Regions from separate parts of the Streptomyces sp. NPDC037410 genome, predicted to be linked through region 2. Evidence: riboswitches for the same ligand, from Rfam matches in the RefSeq annotation. Region 2 holds a riboswitch; each other region holds the start of a gene.

What was found. A riboswitch is a leader RNA that binds a small molecule or an ion and turns the genes downstream of it on or off. The one in region 2 is predicted to bind cyclic di-AMP.
Region 1: another riboswitch for cyclic di-AMP. It lies ahead of ACZ7HT_RS21770 (M23 family metallopeptidase); the one in region 2 lies ahead of ACZ7HT_RS10755 (C40 family peptidase).
Region 3: another riboswitch for cyclic di-AMP. It lies ahead of ACZ7HT_RS27990 (M23 family metallopeptidase); the one in region 2 lies ahead of ACZ7HT_RS10755 (C40 family peptidase).

What each region holds. Positions count from the first base shown of each region.
Region 1 is NZ_JBVJWR010000012.1:232,118-237,126, reverse strand. Features, by position in the region: gene ACZ7HT_RS21790 (aspartate aminotransferase family protein) at 1-13, shown strand, start outside; gene ACZ7HT_RS21785 (helix-turn-helix domain-containing protein) at 88-717, shown strand; gene ACZ7HT_RS21780 (DUF6126 family protein) at 736-894, shown strand; gene ACZ7HT_RS21775 (tyrosine-protein phosphatase) at 913-1,734, opposite strand; cyclic di-AMP (ydaO/yuaA leader) riboswitch at 2,129-2,284, shown strand; gene ACZ7HT_RS21770 (M23 family metallopeptidase) at 2,287-3,222, shown strand; gene ACZ7HT_RS21765 (SGNH/GDSL hydrolase family protein) at 3,375-4,169, shown strand; gene ACZ7HT_RS21760 (STM4011 family radical SAM protein) at 4,156-5,009, opposite strand, start outside.
Region 2 is NZ_JBVJWR010000005.1:277,407-282,415, reverse strand. Features, by position in the region: gene bioB (biotin synthase BioB) at 1-472, opposite strand, end outside; gene ACZ7HT_RS10770 (8-amino-7-oxononanoate synthase) at 616-1,818, shown strand; gene ACZ7HT_RS10765 (ATP-binding protein) at 1,989-2,426, shown strand; gene ACZ7HT_RS10760 (hypothetical protein) at 2,450-2,968, shown strand; gene ACZ7HT_RS10755 (C40 family peptidase) at 3,039-3,515, opposite strand; cyclic di-AMP (ydaO/yuaA leader) riboswitch at 3,519-3,640, opposite strand; gene ACZ7HT_RS10750 (hypothetical protein) at 4,041-4,346, opposite strand; gene ACZ7HT_RS10745 (ATP-dependent Clp protease proteolytic subunit) at 4,354-4,971, opposite strand.
Region 3 is NZ_JBVJWR010000019.1:50,687-55,695, forward strand. Features, by position in the region: gene ACZ7HT_RS27985 (GntR family transcriptional regulator) at 1-653, opposite strand, end outside; gene ACZ7HT_RS27990 (M23 family metallopeptidase) at 845-1,615, opposite strand; cyclic di-AMP (ydaO/yuaA leader) riboswitch at 1,628-1,791, opposite strand; gene ACZ7HT_RS27995 (M16 family metallopeptidase) at 1,990-3,357, opposite strand; gene ACZ7HT_RS28000 (M16 family metallopeptidase) at 3,384-4,739, opposite strand; gene ACZ7HT_RS28005 (DNA gyrase/topoisomerase IV subunit A) at 4,921-5,009, shown strand, end outside.

The DNA.
Region 1 (5,009 bases), on a different contig from region 2:
CGCGCAGCGCTGACACGATCGCGACGCCGGTTTTGCCTCTGAGGCAAGAAATTTGCCTCAGAGGCACGAACCTGGCGGAATGGACGCATGGACCACGTCCCCGGGGACACCTCCCCGGACCCCGCCCTCACCGCCGTCCTGCCGGACGTCGCCCCGCAGCTGCGGGCCCTGCGCCGCCGCCGGGGGCTCACCCTGGAGGCCGCCGCCCAGCGGGCCGGTCTCTCTCCGGCCCACCTCTCGCGCCTGGAGACGGGGAACCGGCAGCCCTCGCTGCCGATGCTGCTGGCCCTGTCCCGTATCTACGGTACGACGGTCTCCGAGCTCCTGGGCGAGACGCCCCCCGAGCGCGACCCCGTCGTCCGGGCCGACCGCTCCGAGCCCGTCGAGGCCGACGGCTGGATCTACCGCCAGGCGGGCGGCGCCGGTCGCGCCCTCCAGTGCCTGCGGGTGCACGTGCCCTACGCCACCCGGGCCGACATCGTGCGGGTCCACCCCGGCGAGGAGTGGATCCACGTCCTGGAGGGCCGGGTCCGGCTCGCGCTCGGCGACGCCGTCCATGTCCTCGATCCCGGGGACAGCGCGCACTTCGACTCGCTGACCCCGCACCGGATCGGCGCCGCCACGTCCGGCGGGGCCGAGCTGCTCTTCGTCCACACGCTGATGCAGAGCCCCGCCGCCGACCTGTGCCTCGGCGACGGGACCCCGCATCGGCGCTGACGTCCAGAAAGGACCGACATGTCCGAGAAGTCAGTACGACCGGTCACCGGCGAGGAGCGCGGTGAAGGCAAGTTCCCCAAGGGGCTCGTGCTCCGTCTCTTCGCCTATCTGATCGCGGGCCACCTCTTCGCCGGCTTCCTCTACCTGCTCTTCACGCTCGGCGCGCAGGGCCAGTAGGGCGTACGGGGGCAGGCGTCACGCCTCCGTGAGCAGGCGCTCCCGCAGCCGCTCGCGGGTCTCCGGGGCCAGCTTCAGGCCCTCCGCGAAGTAGGCGTCCACCGAGCCCCAGGTCGTCTCGATCGTCTCGAACGCGGCCCGCAGATACTCCACCCGCGCGTCGAACAGCGGGCTCAGCAGCTCCATCACCTCGGGCGACATCGCGTCCGGGGAGGTGGAGCTGCGGCGCACCTTGTAGCGGCGGTGCGGGGCGTTCGACTTCACGTAGTCGGCCTCGATCGCCTCCCGCTCGACCCCGACCGCGAGCAGGGTGATCGCGATGGCGACCCCGGCCCGGTCCTTGCCGGCCGCGCAGTGCAGGAGGGCCGGGACACTCTCCTCCGCCATGGCGTGCAGGAGCCGGCTGTGCTCCTCGGTCCGCTCCAGCACGTTCTTCCGGTACGAGCGGGACATCCGGGCGGCCGCCTTGCCGTCGCCGAGGACCTCGCGCAGCTGCGCGATCTCGCCGTCGCGCACCAGCTTCCAGAACTCCTTGCCGTCGGCAGGGTCGTTGAGGGGTATGTTCACGTTCTGCACGCCGGGCAGCTCGACGTCGGGGCCCTCGATCCTCCGGTCCGACTCGTTGCGGAAGTCGAAGACGGTGTGCAGGCCGAGCGAGGCGAGGAAGGCGGCGTCGTCCTCCGTCGCGTGGGCGAGGTGGCCGCTGCGGAAGAGGCGCCCGGGGCGGACGGCGCGCCCGTCCGTCGTCGGCAGGCCGCCCACGTCCCGGAAGTTGCGGACCTCCGCCAGCTCGGGCTCGTCGGATTCGGCGGGCGGGACCTGCGGCAGCTGCTGGGTCACGGCTGCTCCTGTTCTGTAGATCGGTTCCTGTGTCCGGTGGATCGGTTCCTGGGGCAATCATCTCGGGTGGGGGCCCGGAGGCGCACCCCCTCGGACGGGAATGGGCGATCTGTCCGTATTGAGAGCTAAGAGGTAACCCGCCCTGGTTGCAGGGGAGATGAGGATTCGCGCGTGAGCAGCGTCATAACCGTGACGGACCGTGCCTGATCGTCTTTTCCAAATACCCCCCGGGAAAAGGAGATCGAGGGGCCGCCGTCGACGGAGGGTGACCGGAATTCCGCCCGGAAATCAAGAAATCCCGGAGTGCGTGAAAACCGTGGCTTGTTCACGCCGACCCCACTCGTCTAGCGTCGCGCTCACTCCGGACGGACCGCCGAATCCTGCCACCGACCGGAATCCGCACTCACCGGTAGAAGGCAGGAGCGGGGGAACCAGGTAAGTCGCCGATCCCTCGAAAGGACGGCTCGGGGTGAAGTCGCGTACTGCACGCGGCCGGACATCTCCAGTCCGAACCCGACAGCTCACCTCGCAGGCGCCGGAGAGGAATTCGCCATGCCCGCGAAGGGTAAGCACCGCCGCACCAAGTCCAACCGCCTGACCCGTGGCCTCGCCGCCGCCGGCACCGGCGGCGCCGTCGTCGCCCTCCCGCTCCTCGGAGCCACCGGCGCCCACGCCGCCACCCCGGCCGCCGCTCCCGCGCAGGCCGTCGCCCAGGTGAAGGCCGCCGCCGTCGAGGCCGCGCCCGCCACCGCGAAGGCCGCGCCGAAGACGTACTCCGTCGTCCGCGGCGACTACCTGTCGAAGATCGCCGCCGAGCACCACCTGGCGGGCGGCTGGCAGAAGCTCTACAAGGACAACCGCCAGGTCGTCGGCGGGAACCCCTCGCTGATCCTGCCCGGCATGAAGCTCACCCTCGGTGCGAAGAGCACCGCCGGGGCCGCGCACCACGACTGGCAGTCCTCCGGCAAGAACGGCGACACCCAGCGCGCCTCGCGCAGCAGCGAGCGCACCTCGGCCCCGGCCGCCCCCGCGCCCGCCGCGCCGTCCGCCGCGCCGTCCTCGTCGGCCGCGCCGAGCTCCTCCGGCTGGGTCGCCCCGATCGCCGGTGCCGGCATGTCGACCCCGTACCACCAGGCCGGCTCCATGTGGTCCTCCGGCTACCACACCGGTGTCGACTTCATCGCCTCCACCGGCACCCCCGTCCACGCGGTCGGCCCCGGCACCGTCTACTCCGCCGGCGACGGCGGCGCGTACGGCAACCAGGTCGTCATCCAGCACGCCGACGGCACCTTCTCGCAGTACGCCCACCTGTCCTCGATCTCCGTCTCCGCCGGCCAGGCCGTCACCGGCGGCCAGGAGATCGGCCTCTCCGGCGCGACCGGCAACGTGACCGGCCCGCACCTGCACTTCGAGATGCGCACCGGGCCGGAGTACGGCTCCGACATCGACCCGCTGGCGGCCCTGCGCCAGCACGGCGTGAGCATCTGACGACACGTCACCCCCCGGATGCCCGGCACACCCGTGCCGGGCATCCGGCGTATTCCGGTTTGGCGGAATCTTTATCGGTGGCATATGTCACCCTGCGTCAACCCTTCCTTACGGTCGCGTAGGTCCCATCCCAAAGGGAAGGATGTGCTCCCGTGGCAGACGATTCGAGATCAACAGACAAGAACGCATTCGGGTCGTACGCGGCGATCGGTGACAGCTTCACCGAGGGCGTCGGAGACCCCGGGCCCGACGGGACGTACGTCGGCTGGGCGGACCGCTTCGCGGTGCTGCTCGCCGACCAGCTGCCGGAGCACGACGGCTTCCGGTACGCCAATCTCGCCGTACGGGGGCGCCTTCTCGACCAGATCGTGGCGGAACAGGTCCCGCGGGCGAAGGAACTCGCCCCCGACCTGGTGACCTTCTGCGCGGGCGGCAACGACATCATCCGCCCCGGGACGGACCCCGACGACGTGGCCGAGCGCTTCGAGCGCGCCGTCGCCGACCTGAGCTCCGCCGTCGGCACCGTCATGGTGACCACCGGCTTCGACACCCGCGACGTGACCCTGCTCAAGCACCTGCGCGGCAAGATCGCCACGTACAACGGGCACGTCCGGGCCATCGCGGACCGCTACGGCTGCCCGGTCCTCGACCTGTGGTCGCTGAAGTCCGTCCAGGACCGGCGCGCCTGGGACGACGACCGGCTGCACCTCTCGCCCGAGGGACACACCCGCGTCGCCCTGCGCGCCGCCCAGGTCCTCGGCATGCCCGTGCCCGCCGACCCGGACCAGCCCTGGCCGCCGGTCCCGCCGCGCGGCACCCTCGAGGTCCGCAAGGACGACATCCACTGGGCCAGGGAGTACCTGGTGCCGTGGATCGGGCGCCGGCTCCGCGGCGAGAGCTCGGGCGACCACGTCGAGGCGAAGCGCCCCGACCTCATGCCCCTGTAGTCGGCGGTGCGGCGGCGGGGATCCGCTCCAGGACCCCACCGGCGAACACGTCGTACAGCGGCAGCGTCTCCAGGTGGACGTAGCCGATGTGGCAGTCGCAGACGGCGAGGGGGCAGGCGCGGGGCCGCAGTGCGGCGCGGTACGAGCCGTCGTACAGGTTCCCGAGCTCGGCCTTGACGAAGTGGCAGCGCCGCACCGTCCCCTCGCCGTCCACCGAGACCACCGACGCGCCGGTGCGGCAGGGCAGCCCCGCCGAGCGGTGCGGATGCCGGCTGTACGGGAAGAGCGGATCGAGCTCCGTCCAGCCCTCGGCCTCCGCGTCGGTGTACGTGCGGCCCTCCGCGGCGTTCACCCAGAGGTAGACGTGCGGCGGCAGCGCGGCCCGCAGCCGGGCGGCGTCCTCCCGGTGCTCGGGCAGGCCGACCACCCCGACGCTGAAACGGATCCCCCGACCGGCCAGCTCGTGGGCCTTCGCGAGGAAGCGCTCGTACGGAGTCTGCCCCGGGTGGTACGTGCACCAGAGGGCCACGCTGTCGGGGTCCGCCTCCGCCAGCCACTCCGTGCGGCAGCTCAGATTCGTCTGGATCGCCACCCGCTCCACGTGCGGCAGCCGGGACAGCTCCACCAGCGCCCGCCGGTACCAGGAGCGCACGAGCCCCTCGCCCCACGGGGTGAAAAGGATCCGCAACCGGTCCCCGGTCTGCCCGGCGGCCCAGCCGGTGAACCGTTCGAGCGCCGCCCGGTCCGCGCGCAGCTGCTCCCGGCTGTCCCGGCGCTTGGCGAAGGGGCAGTACGGGCAGTCGAAGTCGCAGGAGGACAGCGGGCCCCGGTACAGCAGGG
Region 2 (5,009 bases):
CCCGCAGCCGCTCCGCCTGGCCGTCGGAGAGCAGACCGAGACAGGCGCACACCTCGACGCCCTCGTTCTGCTCCTTGATCGCCTCGATCGTCTTGCCGACGCGCTCCACGTCCCGGTCCGTCGGGCCGCGGCCGCTGGCCACCAGGCAGACCCGCTTGGCGCCGCCGGCGACACCCGCCGCCGCGGCCTGCGAGGCCTCGTCCGGCTTCAACCAGGTGTACTTGAGGATCTCGGCCTTCGAGCCGAGCCGCTGCGAGCAGTACGAGCAGTCCTCGGGACAGAGACCGGACTTCAGATTGACCAGGTAGTTCAGCTTCACCCGGCGCCCGAACCACTGACGGCGCACCTTGCCGGCCGCCGCCACCACCTCGAGCAGTTCGTCGTCGGAGGTCGCCAGCACGGCGAGCGCTTCTTCACGGGTCGGCAGCTCGCGCCGCAGCCCCTTCTCCACCAGCGTGTTCAGCAGGTCCATAACCGCAGATCCTTGCCTACCGCCCGCCCCCGGGCCAAGGAGGATCCGAACAAACGCCCCCGATAGAGGTGTGTGGATGACCACATCCCGACCTCGGCGTCCTGCGGTTAGGGTCTGTGCGCTGCCTACAAAAGGATCGCCGCATGCCACGGGACGAGGACGCACGCGCCGGGGGCGCCGAGGACGCACGGGCCGGGGGCCCGCGCCGTACCGCCTTCGACTGGACCGACGCCGAGGCGCGCCGCCGGGCCGAGGCCGGTCTCGTCCGGACGCTGCGGCCCCGGGCGGCCGAGTCGGACGTCCTGGACCTGGCGAGCAACGACTACCTCGGGCTCACCCGCCGCGCCGAGGTCACCGAGGCGGCGGCCGAGGCGGCCAGGCGCTGGGGCGCCGGCGCCACCGGCTCGCGGCTCGTCACCGGCACCACCCGGCTGCACACCCGCCTGGAGCGCGAGCTCGCCGAGTTCTGCGGTTTCGAGGCGGCCCTCGTCTTCTCCTCCGGCTACGCCGCGAACCTCGCCGCGCTCACCGCGCTCTCCGGCCGGGACTCCCTGATCGTCTCCGACGCCGCCAACCACGCCTCGATCGTGGACGGCTGCCGCCTCGCGCGCGCCGAGACCGCGGTCGTCCCGCACACCGACGCCGAGGCCGTCGCCAAGACCCTGGACACCCACCCGGGGCGCCGGGCGCTCGTCGTCAGCGACTCCGTCTTCTCCGTCGACGGCGACAAGGCCCCGCTCCGCGGGCTCGCCGAGGCCTGCCGGGCGCACGGCGCCGGGCTCGTCGTCGACGACGCCCACGGCTTCGGCGTCCTCGGCGACGGCGGCCGGGGCGCGCTGCACGAGGCCGGGCTCGCGGGCGACGAGGACGTCGTCGCCACCCTCACCCTCTCGAAGTCCCTCGGCAGCCAGGGCGGCGCCGTCCTCGGCCCGGCCCGGGTGATCGAGCACCTGGTGAACGCCGCCCGCACCTTCATCTTCGACACCGGGCTCGCGCCGGCCGCCGCGGGCGGGGCGCTCGCGAGCCTGCGGCTGATCGCCGCCGAGCCGGGGCTCGCCGAGCGGGCCCGTACCGTCGCCACCACCCTGCACCGGCTGCTCACGGAGGCCGGGCTCACCTCGGCCCGTCCCGACGCGGCCGTCGTCTCGGTCCACGCCCCTTCCCCGGAGGCGGCGCTGCGCTGGGCGGCGGACTGCCGCGAACAGGGCCTGGCGGTCGGCTGCTTCCGGCCGCCGTCCGTCCCCGACGGCATCTCGCGGCTGCGCCTGACGGCGCGGGCCGATCTGACGGACGCGGAGATCGCACGCGCGGTGGAAACGATCCTGCGGACCGCGCCGACGGTCTGACGTCCCATCGGGAGCTCCAAGGGCGTTCCCGGGCCGCAGAGTTCACCGCTTCGGGCGACAGATGGGGACATATCTTGGTGGAACGCCTGCCGGGGCGGCACGATCGGTGGGACTCTGGCGCGAAGCGCGATCCGGGGCAGAAGCCCCGGCGGGAAAGGGACAGCGTCGCCATGGCAGACCATCAGGAAGCATCCGTCACTCTGCCGAGCGATCCCGCGTCGGTCCCCACCGCCCGGCGGTTCGTCGCGGAGGTCCTCGACGGGTGGGGCCTCGGCGGTGCCGACGACCTGGCGGACGCGATCCGCCTGATGGTCTCGGAACTGGCCACCAACGCCGTCCTGCACACCTTCGGGCAGTCGCCCACCTTCACGGTCGACGTCCGTCTGGAGCGCGAGGAGCGCCTCCACATCGGCGTCACCGACAGCCACCCGCGCTGGCCCCGCCGTCTGCCCGCTGCGGTCCAGCAGGACAACGGCCGGGGCATGGTCATCATCCGCTCCCTGGCGGCGGAGGCGGGTGGCCGCCTGTCGGTCACCCCGACCGAGGAGGGCGGGAAGACGGTCTGGATCACCCTCCCGTGGACCTCCGCCCCACTCGCCAGCTGCTAGCGGTCCGTCTGTACGCTCGCGCGATGAGCACATACGAAGGCGTCCACCCCACCGTTCCCGTGCGGGTGGGAGAGCGTGCGGCGGAGATCGACGAGCTGTTGGCGCCCGCGATCGAGGCGATCTGGCGCTGTGGCTTCGACACCTGGACCTGCTGCCAGGACGTCGGCGAGTCCAACGAGAGCTGGGTGGAGAAGCTGCCGCACATGGCGGCGTACGTGGAGTCGCGGCGCGGCTGGATGCTCATCGACTTCCCCGTCGACAGCGGCCTCGCGTTCCTCTCGGCAGTGGCGAACGCGGGTCCCCGCGACGACTTCTACGTCCGGATGGGGCACTGGGCCGCCCCCGACGCGTGGGACGTCGGCATCAAGCCGATGGACGTGGCGCTGTTCGACGAGACACAGGCCTCGCGCTTCCGTCCGCAGCTGCTCCAGGTGAACTTCCCCGCGTACGACCTTCCGGAGCTGACCCGGCGGCTCCACGCGTACGAGGCGGGTGAGCTGGTCCCGCCGGGGCCCATCGACCTCAGCAGCGTGGGCCGCTGACCGGCCGGGACCGTGAGGGGTGCGGCGGCGCCACCGCACCCCTCACGCACGGACCGCTAAGGCCGCCGGATCACCGGACGCGGCCGTAGTAGACCTTCGACGTCCAGATCGGGTCGAGCTTCACCCAGGATCCCGTCTTGGGCGAGTGCCAGATCTTGCCGCTGCCGGCGTAGATGCCCACGTGGTAGACGCTCCCGCCGGAGTGGAAGAAGACCAGGTCCCCCTTCTGTCTGCTGGACGCGGAGATGTGCCGGGTGTTGTTGTACTGCTGCTGCGCGGTGCGGGGCAGCGACTTGCCCGCCTGCTTGTACGCGTAGAGCGTCAGACCGGAGCAGTCGAACCGGGTGGGTCCCGCGCTCCCGTACCGGTACGGGGCTCCCTTCTTGGACGCGGCGACGCTCAGTGCCTTGTTCGCGTAGGTGGTCGCCGCCTGGGCCTCGGGTGCCGCACCTGGTGCGAGCATCGTGCCGCCGACGGCGGCGAGGGTGAGAGCCGTGACGGCTCCGGCCCGGGACAGCAGGGACGGGACGTGCATCTGCGCAGTCATGCGCAACCCTTCGTCAGCCGCCTGCGAAGGATGACCTGTCGGGTTCGGGCTGGCGAAGATGCCCGGCCGCGGCTGCGGCTTCACCCCAAGGGACGGCCCCGCTGCGGAAACAGCGCGTACGTCCCGTACTGCCTGGGTCCTCCACTCCTGCCGATCCACTCCTGTCGACCAGACATCCGGGACAGCGGCAGGACTCGGCGTCCGCCCGGACCGCCCCGCCTCGGATGGCGGGGGCTTGTCGTCGACAGGGATCTTGACCCACACCCAGGGCGAATTCCGAGCTGAAACGGCGATATGTGAGGCTCCTCACGACTGATCCATTCGGGTGGACAGGGTGCTTTCGTGATCACCGGAGGTTTGGCCTACGAGGCCCGCACCAGCGGTGGAACGCCCCATTCCGCCAGATGCGTACACCTGTTGCGCAACTCACCCGACGCATATGTCGACTCATCGACTACGCCGAACGGGGGAGCGATTCTGCGTTGCGTGTCGGCCGTACGGACCTCGACACGACATGCCGGAATGTCAACTCGCCCGTGTGCGGGGGACGGTGACGCGGCCGGTGCGGCGCTCGCCGTCCAACACCCGCAGGGCGCGCGCCAGTGTGTCCGTGTGCACCTCGCTCTCGCCCCGCATATGCATGAGCGTCAGAGCCTCGCGCAACGCCTCCGCGCGTCCCACCAGGGCCTGTGCCGCCCGCAGTGCCCCATAGGTATGCGTACCCCTGGATGGGTTGATCTTCCCAAGAAGATCGACGACTTCGAGGTACGCGTCGATCAACTCGCCCTCGGCCCGGGTCAGCGCGGGCAGCGGCGGCAGCTCGGGCACCACGGCCGGCTCACCGTGCCGCGCCGGCGTCGCGCCGGTTCGTGATCACGTGGTCCACCAGGCCGTACGCGAGGGCCGCCGGCGCGTCCAGGACGGTGAGGCGGTCGATGTCGGCGTCGATCCGGTCCCTGCTCTGCCCGGTGTACTCGGTGAGCATCCCGGCCACCAGGGCGCGCAGCCGGAGCAGCTCGCGCGCGTGGATGTCGAGGTCGCTCGGCTGTCCCTGGAGGGGTTCGTCCATGGCCGGCTGGCGGAGGGCGACCCGGGCGCCGGGGAGGACGAGCCGCTTGCCGGGGGTGCCGGCGGCGAGGAGGACGGCGGCGGTGGAGGTGGCCTGGCCGAGGCAGGTGGTCTCCACGTCGCAGGAGAGCGTCCGCATCGTGTCGTGGATCGCGGTCATGGCGCTGATCGAGCCGCCGGGCGAGTTGATGTAGAGCGCGATGTCCTGGCCGGGGGCGGCGTAGTCGAGGTGCAGGAACTGGGCGATGACGTCGTTGGCCGAGGTCTCGTCGATCGGGGTGCCGAGGAAGACGATCCGGGACGCGAGGAGCTTCGAGTACGGGTCGAGCGTTCGCGTTCCGAACGAGGTCCGCTCCGTGAACTCGGGCAGGACGTGGCGGGCATCCATGGCTGAGCACCTCCAGCTGTCTGTAAAAAATGTACAGG
Region 3 (5,009 bases), on a different contig from region 2:
TGTTGCGAAACCCTCACACGGCCCGGCTCCAGCCTTTTGAGCCGGTGTAGCGGCAGTGAGCGTTCCGCGTGGAGCGCAGTCAGCGCCCGCGCCCGCTCGGCGTCCCCGCGCGCCACGGCGTCCACGATCGCGCCGTGCTCGGCCCAGGCCTCCACCGGCTGGGCGGGCTGCTCCACGACGTACGTCCAGGCGATCTTGTGCCGCAACTGGGTGAGCAGCGCCGTCAGGGCGGGGCTCCCTGAGGCCTGCGCGAGCGTCTCGTGGAACCAGCCGCCGAGCGAGCGCAGGTCCTCGCCCTGATCGCGCCTGGCCCGCTCCTGCCCCAGCCTGACCAGGCCGCGCAGCACCTTGAGGTGCGCCTCGGTGCGCCGCTGCGCGGCCCGGGCGGCGCCCAGCGGTTCGAGCAGCGCCCGCATGTCGAGCAGGTCGGCGGCCTCCTGCTCGGTCGGCTCGGCGACGTGGGCGCCCGCGTGGCGGCGGGAGACGACGAAGCCCTCGGACTCCAGGGTGCGCAGCGCCTCGCGGACCGGGACCCGGGAGACCCCGTACCGGCGGGCTAGCTGCTCCTCGGTCAGCCGACCGCCCCGCTCGTACACGCCGGAGACGATGTCGTCCCGGATCGCCGTGCATACCGAGTGCGCGGGAATGCGCATGTCCGACCTCCGCCTTGGTGCGCGCGAGACAATTCGAGTGGCGCCTGTTCTGCGCCGATCTTCGACTCTATTGCAGCCCGCCGGAATTTCCGATGCCCCGGCGGAATCCATGGAAGTCTTTTGGACAGCGAAAAGCCCCGGCTCAGTACGAGCCGGGGCTTTTGCGACGCGGTACGCGATGGCGGTACGGGTCAGACGTTCACGCCGCGGGCGCGGAGGTACGCGATCGGGTTGATGTCCGAGCCGTACTCGGGGCTGGTGCGCGCCTCGAAGTGGAGGTGCGGGCCGGTCGAGTTGCCGGAGGAGCCCGAGACGCCTATCTGCTGGCCCGGCTCGACGGTCTGGCCGACGTAGACGCCGATGGAGGAGAGGTGCCCGTACTGCGTGTACGTGCCGTCGTTCATCCGGATCACGATGTTGTTGCCGTACGCGCCGCCCCAGCCGGCCTCGACGACGGTGCCGGAGCCGACGGAGACGACCCGGGTGCCGTAGGCGGCGTGGAAGTCGATGCCGGAGTGACTGCCGGAGGACCAGAGCGAGCCGCTGCTCTTGTAGCCGGTGGAGACGTACGAGCCGGCGACGGGGGCCTGGAAGGAGGCGAGGCGGCGGCGCTCGGCCTCGCGGGCGGCGCGCTCGCGCTCCACCCGGATCTCCTTGGCGCGGGCCTCGGCCTTGCGCTTCGCCTCGGCCCTGGCCTTCTCCTTGGCGATGGCCTCGACGGCCTCCTGCTCCTGGGCGGTGGCCTGGGCGTTGATCGGGTCGACGAGGGAGTCCTCGGTGATCACCTGGGTGAGGCCGGTGTCCTCGACGGAGCGGTCGTCCGTGTCGGCGGCGAGTGCCGGGGAGGCGAGGGTTCCGATGACGCCGGTGGTGGCGAGCGTCGCGACGCCGGCGATGCCCACGCTGCGGCGCGCCATCCGGCTCGGACCACGATGCTTCCCGGTGGCACGGGTGAACGCCATGTAGAGGCTGATCCTTTCCTTCCTTCTCGCCTACCGGGTTAGCTGACGGGTTCGGAGCAGGAAGGTCTCCTACGAGCCCCTCCGCACGAGACGAAGGCGCCCGATTCACCCCAGGGACGATGTGGGTCCCCGGCTCCCCAGGCTCGCGCCTGACGGGGACTCGGCGATGACTGTCCGATGCCGCGGTTGCGGCACGTGCACTGACGAACAGCCGCACCGACGCTATGCGGATCGTCTTTCAATCACCAACCGGACACGTCTTTTGTAAGACATACCACAGGGCAAACAATCACCTTGATCGCAATACGGACAAAGCGGAGGACCCCGACGAACTATGCCGTCGGGGCCCTCCCGTTGTCGTCTCAGGACCGGAATCAGCCCGTCACGACGGTCACTTCACCGATGCCGAGCGCGCGCACCGGCTCCGCGATCTGCGCCGCGTCGCCGACGAGCACGGTGACGAGCCGGTCCACCGGGAAGGCGCTGACCACGGCGGCCGTCGCCTCGACGGTGCCGGTCTCGGCAAGCCGCGCGTACAACTGGGCCTGGTAGTCGTCCGCGAGGTGCTGCTCCACCTGGTCGGCGAGCGTCCCGGCGACGGAGGCCGCCGTCTCGTACTTGAGGGGCGCCACCCCCACCAGGTTCTGCACGGCCGTCTCCCGCTCGGCGTCGGTGAGGCCCTCGGCGGCGAGCGTGCGGAGCACCTTCCACAGGTCGTCGAGCGCCGGACCCGTGTTGGGGGTGTCGATCGATCCGCTGATGGCGAGCATCGACGCGCCGTTCCCCTCGGCGTCCGAGCGGAGGACCTGGCCGAAGGCCCGCACGCCGTACGTGTAGCCCTTCTCCTCGCGCAGGACCCGGTCCAGACGCGAGGTCAGGGTGCCGCCGAGGCAGTACGTGCCGAGGACCTGGGCCGGCCACACGCCGTCGTGGCGGTCGGGGCCGACCCGGCCGATCAGCAGCTGCGTCTGAACGGCGCCGGGACGGTCCACGATGACGACCCGTCCGGTGTCGTCGGCGGTGATCGGCGGCATCGGGAGCGGCTCGGCCGGCTCGCCCTCCCAGGCGCCCAGCGTCTCGGCGAGGACCTTGTCGAGGTCGACGCCGGTCAGGTCGCCGACGACCACGGCGGTGGCCGTGGAGGGCCGGACGTACGCCTCGAAGAAGGCGCGGACGGCGGCGGCGTCGATCGCGGCGACCGTCTCCTCCGTGCCCTGGCGCGGCCGGGACATCCGGGACTCGGCCGGGAACAGCTCCTTGGAGAGCTGCTTCGCGGCGCGGCGCCCCGGGTTGGCCGTCTCGTGCGGGATCTCGTCGAGACGGTTGCGCACCAGGCGCTCGACCTCGGTGTCCAGGAACGCCGGGGCGATGAGGGCCTCGGAGAGCAGCCCGAGCGCCTTGGGCAGCCGGGAGACCGGGACCTCCAGGGAGACCCGTACGCCCGGGTGGTCGGCGTGCGCGTCGAGCGTGGCGCCGCAGCGCTCAAGCTCGGCCGCGAACTCCTCGGCGCTGTGCTGGTCGGTGCCCTCGGAGAGCGCGCGGGCCATGATGGTCGCGACACCGTCGAGACCGGCGGGCTCGGCGTCCAGCGGGGCCGGCAGGAAGAGCTCCACGGCGACGACCTGCTGGCCGGGGCGGTGGCTGGTGAGCACGGTCAGGCCGTTGTCCAGCGTGCCGCGGTCCGGGGCCGGGAAGGCCCACGGCTTCGCGGTGCCCGGCTGGGGCTGCGGGTGGAAGTCCATGCTCGTCAAAGACGCGGCGGCGTCGGTCACTGGTCCGCTCCCTCTTCGTCATCGCCGTCGGCGTGGTCGCTCTGCTCGGTCGCCAGGGGCTCGTAGACGAGCACCGCGCGGTTGTCGGGGCGCAGCTTGGCCGCGGCGGCCTCGCGCACCTCGTCGGCGGTGATGTCCAGGACGCGGTCGACGGCGGTCAGGGCGAGCTGCGGGTCGCCGAACAGCACGGCGAACCGGCACAGTTCGTCGGCGCGGCCCGCGACGGTGCCGAGCCGGTCCAGCCACTCGCGCTCCAACTGGGCCTGGGCGCGCTCCATCTCCTCGGGCGTGGGGCCCTCGGCGGCGAACCGGGCGAGCTCATCGTCGACGGCGGCCTCGATCTGCGGGACCTCGACGCCTCCGGAGGTCTTGACGTCCAGCCAGCCGAGCGAGGGCGCCCCGGCGAGCCGCAGCAGGCCGAAGCCGGCGGCGACGGCCGTACGGTCGCGGCGGACCAGGCGGTTGTGCAGGCGGGAGGACTCCCCGCCGCCCAGGACCGTCAGGGCCAGGTCGGCGGCGTCGCACGCGCGCGTGCCGTCGTGCGGCAGGCGGTAGGCGGCCATCAGCGCACGGGCCGGGACCTCCTCCTCGACGACCTCGCGCAGCTGCTCGCCGATGACCTCGGGCAGATCGCCGGGGCGCGGCTCGGGCTTGCCGTCGTGGGCGGGGATGGAGCCGAAGTACTTCTCGACCCAGGCGAGCGTCCGCACCGGGTCGATGTCGCCGACGACGGACAGCACCGCGTTGTTCGGGGCGTAGTACGTGCGGAAGAAGTTCCGCGCGTCCTCCAGGGTGGCCGCGTCCAGGTCGGCCATCGAGCCGATCGGCGTGTGGTGGTACGGGTGGCCCTCCGGGTAGGCGAGGGCGGTCAGCCGCTCGAAGGCCGTGCCGTACGGCACGTTGTCGTAGCGCTGGCGGCGCTCGTTCTTGACGACGTCCCGCTGGTTCTCCATGGACTCGTCGTCCAGGGCGGCGAGCAGCGAGCCCATGCGGTCGGCCTCCAGCCAGAGCGCGAGCTCCAGCTGGTGCGCGGGCATGGTCTCGAAGTAGTTGGTGCGCTCGAAGCTCGTCGTGCCGTTGAGCGAGCCGCCGGCGCCCTGCACCAGCTCGAAGTGGCCGTTGCCGTGCACCTGCTTCGAGCCCTGGAACATCAGGTGCTCGAAGAGGTGGGCGAGGCCCGTGCGGCCCTTGACCTCGTGGCGCGAGCCGACGTCGTACCAGAGGCAGACCGCGGCGACCGGGGTCAGGTGGTCCTCGGAGAGCACCACGCGCAGGCCGTTCGCCAACCGGTGCTCGGTCGCTGTCAGGCCGCCGGAGCCGGCCTCGGCCGTGGCCGTGTGACCCATGGGCATGTACGTCCCTTCGATCGCGATGTGAAAAAGTCCTGCCACTGTATGCAAGCGCGCCGACACCTGGCGAAGTTCCCGGGGCTTCGTGATGTCCCTCTTCCGGGTCGCGGTCGGCGTTGTCGGTGGCACGGTCCACAATGGTCCGCGTCAGATCAACCTTGTTGGTGAAGGAGCCGCAGCCGCGATGGCCCGCCGCAGCACGAAGACACCGCCGCCGGACGACGCGTTCGAGGAGCGAATCCTCGACATCGACGTCGTCGACGAGATGCAGGG